Regions from separate parts of the Fischerella sp. genome, predicted to be linked through region 2. Evidence: riboswitches for the same ligand, from Rfam matches in the RefSeq annotation. Region 2 holds a riboswitch; the other holds the start of a gene.
The links. A riboswitch is a leader RNA that binds a small molecule or an ion and turns the genes downstream of it on or off. The one in region 2 is predicted to bind cyclic di-AMP.

Region 1 (3,122 bases), on a different contig from region 2:
CAAATCTCTGGGGGAATGAGTTCATCTACTACTATCCTTGGTGCGATCGCCATCTTGGTCGGAACCATTAACATTTCTGGTGGCTTCCTAGTCACCCAACGCATGCTTAGAATGTTCCAAAAGTGAAGGAAACTATGTCTAATAACCTACTGACTGTGGCGTATATTGTGGCTAGTGCCTTATTCATTCTCAGCCTTGGGGGACTATCCGATCAGGAGACTGCTCGCAAAGGCAATATTTACGGCATCATTGGCATGGTTATCGCCTTTGTTGCTACTGCGCTTTCGCTAGATTTGACAGCATACGGCACTTTGGCATCAGTTGTCATTCCAGGAGCGATTATCGGTGCAATCGTCGCCTCTCGCGTGGCGATGACTTCAATGCCGGAAATGGTGGCTATGCTGCATAGTTTTGTTGGTGTTGCAGCAGTTTTGGTGGGCATTGCCAATTATCTCCAACAGTCGCGATCGCTCACCGGCATTGAGTCCACAATTCACCAAATTGAAATTTTTGTGGGTGTGTTCATCGGTGCTGTTACTTTCACAGGTTCGATAATTGCCTTTGGTAAACTGCGGGGCATTATCAGCAGCAAACCTCTACTTCTGCCAGCGCGTCACTTCCTTAACTTGAGCATGATAGCAGCTTCACTATGGCTGGGTTCTCAGTTCTTAGCAGCAGAAAACCTCAGTGGACTGCAACCGCTATTAATTATGTCTGCGATCGCCTCAGTTTTAGGTATTCATCTCGTGATGGCGATCGGCGGTGCTGATATGCCGGTGGTAATTTCAATGCTCAACAGTTACTCTGGTTGGGCTGCTGCTGCTGCTGGCTTTATGCTCTCAAACGATTTGCTGATCATTACCGGGGCGTTGGTGGGTAGTAGCGGTGCCATCCTCAGCTATATTATGTGCAAGGCGATGAATCGTTCCTTCATCAGCGTGATTCTAGGTGGCTTTGGTGCAGAGACAAATGGCACAACAGCAGCGCAAAGCGCCGAACAACCTGGAGGTGAAGTCACCGCCACGACAATCGAGGATACCGTCGAACTTCTCCAACGTGCTAAGAGTGTTGTCATCGTTCCTGGTTACGGCATGGCAGTAGCTAGGGCGCAGCACGCTGTATCGGAACTTGCGAAATTACTGCGCGATCGCGGCGTCCAAGTTCGCTTTGGCATTCATCCGGTAGCTGGTAGAATGCCCGGACACATGAACGTCCTTTTAGCTGAGGCGAATGTGCCCTACGACATTGTACTAGAAATGGATGAGATTAATGAGGATTTCTCAAAAACTGATGTAGTGCTGGTGATTGGTGCTAACGACACAGTTAACCCCAGTGCGTTAGAAAATCCCAATAGCCCCATTGCTGGGATGCCTGTAATGGAGGTTTGGAAAGCTGGTACTGTGGTGGTGATGAAGCGCAGTATGGCTAGTGGCTACGCTGGTGTTGAGAATCCCCTGTTTTATAAGAGCAACACCCACATGCTATTTGGCGATGCTAAGAAAAATCTTGATGCGATCGTCGGAAAAGTTGCCCTGCTGAGTGAGGAAAGTGTTGACTTGCGCCAACCAACAAAAGTCGCATTTTCAACTTAATCAAGTTTTCTTTGTGTCTTTGTGTCTTTGTGGTTCATTATTAACCACCAAGACACAAAGACACCAAGTCAAATCATAACCCACCTTAACCAATACCCTAGCCGAGTTAAACTTCTATATTTGTTCAGTAACTTTAACTGGTTCGTGACCAAACTTCATCAATTCGTAAAGATCCGAGGCATATAAATCTTCATGACTTGGCTCATCAGTTTGGCTTGTTGCCACAATTGGATCGCCGTAAGCTTTAGTTTTACCTATTAGCAAAAGTTTTTTGCCTGCACACTCTCCAATTTGTTTAAATTGGTGATCGGGTAAAAAATCTACATCACTAAAGAAAGCACGATTTGTTATGGGCATTTTCCCTCCTAAGTTCTTACACAATATCCTGCCTCAACGAAAGGATTAATAAGTGTGACGCCTGTAGATGCAACTGATACTTTCCTGACGGGAAGTCTTCCACGCAAGCGTCTTTTTCTAAGGGGACTTAATGCTGATAGTTTTACAGCTGGTTTTTGTACCCCTTTGATAATCAGTTATAAAAACGCTTTGTGGGAGGATTGAGACTTTAATTTGATTAATCTGTCTATGCAAATTTGACCGTAGCTTAGTGCTTTAGTCTCCGTTAGAAAACAGAAAGGTTCGCTATCCTGATTTCCTTGTGAGTCTATGTAGTCAACGGCAATGCCGTTCGATTCTTTGGTGGTTATGAGAATCCACTGTTTGTAATTAATCATCCTAGCTTCCGTGTACTTGTAGCGGTTGGCAATGTGGGTCAATAAACATCTGCTAATGTTGACAGCAATGCCAGCTAGGAGACCATGAAGACACCGGCTGAAAGTAAGCTGATGTCAAAGGTACTCCTTCCAATGCCGACGGAGTTAGCTGACGGGCTAAGACTGGAAGGTGTCTCTCTCAGTTTCAGATTCGCCCCAATGATTGGTTCCTCCGCTTCTAATCCAGGTCTGATGTTTACCAACAATGAGCCTGGATTGAATTAGGCTGTTTTACCCACTTAATTAATAAACATATACTGGGATGACTCAACAGTCAATAAGCAAAACTTTGTGCATTTTGCTGAAAATTTATCCTGCTTTGTATTATTTTCATCAAATCGGATAGGCGACTACCTGATTATAAAGCTGGTATTAAATTCTGGGCGTTGCTGAATTTGGTCATGAATTATGTTTGCATACATTTTTGTAGCTCGATGCCAAATCATTGTAGAGACGTAGCAATGCTACGTCTCTACTTTATTTTTTAACAGATTCCAGTTTATTGACTCGCTGTTCTAATTTTTGGACTTGTTGCTTCAATTCTACAAACAAAGTTGCTAGTCTATCAAACATCTTGTCTCGTTCTTGTTGAGAGAGGTTTCGTCTAGAAGGCTGTGGCGGAGTTAATGTTGTTCTTGGCGATGGAGAACGATTTTGACCTAGCTGAGATTCTATCTGATTTACCTGTGACTCCAAACGATTTAAATCCGCTTCTAAGTTGCTGAGACGAGATTCAACTTGCTGTGATGCGGCGGGG
Region 2 (3,122 bases):
TATCTTTGTCGGTTCAAATGCTCGCACCAGTACCATGACACCAAAGAATAAACCGAGTGTGCCATGACTATTGCCTATGTAGCCAATCGCATCTTCTAAAGTCATGACGTTGGTAAATACCAGTAACAAGGCTCCTAACAAAGCAGCAATTGTTAGATGAACCCACTCTGTCATGATTAAGAAAATGACAGAAATAAACGTGAAAATACTCAGAATAGCTTGCCAGTTTTCCATAAGTTTTTACCAAAATTAAATTAAAATTATACCCATCATAAATTATTTATGAAACATTATATCTTTGTTGATGTTTGTTCTTTAAATCAATTATCAACTATTAACCATCAACAACTACAATGAATATCCTTACAACTCAAATAGGATGAATATATTCGGATAGTAAACTAAAAAAGCCATCTATACTAGATAGCTTTTTTTGTAGCATGATTGTGACTAGTGATTCACCCTAATTCAAACCCATGAGCGAAAAATTTTAGACCTTATTCGCACAATTCAAAAGCTTACAATGAGTTTTGGAGATAGCACAAACTAACTTTGAAGAAAAGCAGCTATCTTAATATCATTGTCCATCAATAGAAGTGGGTATACCCAGCACAGCACAAGGGAAATTAGAACCAAGTTTTTTGACAATTGGATGTTTAGCTGAGTTGCAGCCTAATAACAGTAAAGTAGCAGCTTCTGATATCACAACTTTTTTCAGTTCGTCAGCAATGCAACCAAATCGCAGATGCGCTTTGAAAGAACTCTGCCATTCCTCAGCCAAACAACGTGCTTGCCATAAAATATGCTCAGCTTTTGCGAACTTATTGGTTGGAGTTAAGACGGGGGTAGAGCTTCTTTGTGATGTAGAATTCGCAGAAATTTCTAATGGAATCTGATCGGTTAATCCACTACTAACGACTTCTTTTTTTGGCAATACATCAAAAAAATCACCAGTTTGATAGTCTTCTAACACGTATACGGCTTGAACTGTAACGTTTGCTTTTGTAGCTAGACGTGTTTGGTGGGCTATCAATAAACTGATATCCAAGGCTGTGTGACTATTAGGAGAACTGTTATAGCCAACAATCAAATTGATTGATTTAGCAGATTCGGCTTGCTCACAAAAAGATGTTATTGGGTTCCAGAGCAATACCATTTGCTCAATTAGGTCATTTCTACTCATTGCGTTTTGCAAACGCACTAACATTGGCTTAATGTTCACAGCTTTCACTTCTCTCCCAGAAAATAAACAACGAAGAAGAAGCGGGTTAACCAATTTTAGATTTTGTCATTTGTCATTATGTCATTTGTGAGCCAGCGCGCACTTATAGGGGGTTCCTCCCCCAACCCCAGAGGGGACCCCGAAGCCCCCAATCCCCACTCCCTGTCGGTCGTGGGGGCCGGTGAGTCCCCCATGTAGATGCCCACAGGGCGGCTTCGGTGCAGGGTGCGACTGGCGTAGACGCGCGCAGCGCGGCTCAAGGTAGAGTACCCGTAAGGGTCATCTGTACACAATTGTTGGGCAATGACTAATGACTAATGATTCAGATTGGTAAAAGAAACCCCTATACAAACTGCTATTACAGCCAAAGTTTTCGGGGTTCCTTCCATTGCCGACGAAGTTAGCTGACGGGCTAAGACTGGAAGGTGTCTCTCTCCAGAAGAAAGAATGAGGAAAGTTGAGGAATTTCTTCACTCTTGACTCTTCACTGTTTTCGCAAGATTAGCCCCAAATATTGGTTCCTCCGCTCCAAATCAGATTTGTTGGATTTGAATTAGGCTACCCACTTACAAAACGATTGTAGACGATAGAGCCATTTACTCATCCTGAGTAAAATATTTATCCAAAAAATTCAAAGCGTAATTACGGAGTTCGTAATACTCTTTTGAGTTTCGCATTTGGGCGCGATCGCGTGGATGAGAAAACGACACTTCTAATATCTCCCCAATTTTAGCAGCTGGGCCATTAGTCATCAATACAATGCGATCAGACATATAAGGAGTGTTGCGGAAGGTTCGCTCGTTAGGATTTATGGAGGATAAGGTAGATTTAGTCATGGGAAGCTCCGGGTTAGAAGAATTTTTTACAATCTTGCGGGAAATAAGAGTCAAAAGAATGTTTAGGAAACTCTGAAACTCAACCGAAAATTTTTATTTTCTAGGTATCACCATTCAGGTATTTGCTAGTATTTCAAAAAGCAAAGTGTTGTAACAAATTGCTACATCAATTATTGCGATCGCAGTTAATTAAGACATGTAAAAACGAGTGGGAGCGTTGGCTCTAATTTCAAAACTGTTGAGATAACCTATTGGATCGCTAGGGTCAAAACCTTTATTGTCAAATCACTACTCTTTCACGCAAAGCTGTAGTTAGCGTCTTGGTATGAACCAAAGGTTTTTTGTTAGTTTGAAGTTCTAGGGCGGTGAGTTACTAATTCTTCAACTTTGCTCACAGCAAAATCAAGCAGTAAACCAGTTAAGCCAATCACTAATACGGCTAGAAACACCGATGAGAAAGCCAAGCAACACTCGTCGCAAACTTGCTAGCAACAACCAACCAATCCCTAGGTTACCTGGCCCCCTTTGATAGAAGGGGTTTAAGATGTAATCCAGATTGGCAGCTAGCGCTTCCGGTGGGGTGGGCATTAATTCATGGTTAACAAGAGCAACAACCCACCACAACAGGATAATTCCCAAGAAACCAAGGATAGGCAGTAAGACAACATCCCTGACAAGTACAGGTTTTGTCTTTTTCCAGGCTACCTGCCCAGCTACTGCAATGATCGCAGCCAAATTTAGTTGTGCCATTGCAACCCCAATTCAGTTAAGCTCAGGTACAAAAATTCCGAGCAGTACCAGCCAAGGACACTGATGAGGTTTTCACATTATAAATATGCTGCCTCTTCAGTCTCCTCTCAATGCCTACGAAGTTAGCTGACGGGCTAGGGTTGAGAGATACCCTTCTCAAAAGAGATACGCCCCAAAATATGGTTCCTCCGCTCCAGCGTTAATAATTACGATTCGCCAGATTAGGCTGACTTACTCTACTTAATAGAATAAAGTAACATATGATTCTCAAATTTGTATATCTATCTCAAGCTAAATATGGTTCTTTATAGTTC

Region 1: linked by a shared signal. The riboswitch ahead of HXY43_RS07655 (hypothetical protein) and the one ahead of HXY43_RS03510 (universal stress protein) in region 2 are both predicted to bind cyclic di-AMP.

What each region holds. Positions count from the first base shown of each region.
Region 1 covers NZ_JACAEU010000051.1:18,657-21,778, forward strand. The annotation lists gene pntA (Re/Si-specific NAD(P)(+) transhydrogenase subunit alpha) at 1-126, shown strand, start outside; gene pntB (Re/Si-specific NAD(P)(+) transhydrogenase subunit beta) at 135-1,592, shown strand; gene HXY43_RS07655 (hypothetical protein) at 1,707-1,949, opposite strand; cyclic di-AMP (ydaO/yuaA leader) riboswitch at 2,445-2,587, opposite strand; gene HXY43_RS07660 (hypothetical protein) at 2,843-3,122, opposite strand, start outside.
Region 2 covers NZ_JACAEU010000022.1:6,581-9,702, forward strand. The annotation lists gene HXY43_RS03505 (SLC13 family permease) at 1-234, opposite strand, end outside; gene HXY43_RS03510 (universal stress protein) at 578-1,207, opposite strand; cyclic di-AMP (ydaO/yuaA leader) riboswitch at 1,600-1,777, opposite strand; partial or broken gene HXY43_RS03515 (ABC transporter ATP-binding protein) at 1,819-1,998, opposite strand; partial or broken gene HXY43_RS03520 (nitrate ABC transporter, permease protein) at 2,506-2,808, opposite strand; cyclic di-AMP (ydaO/yuaA leader) riboswitch at 2,905-3,046, opposite strand.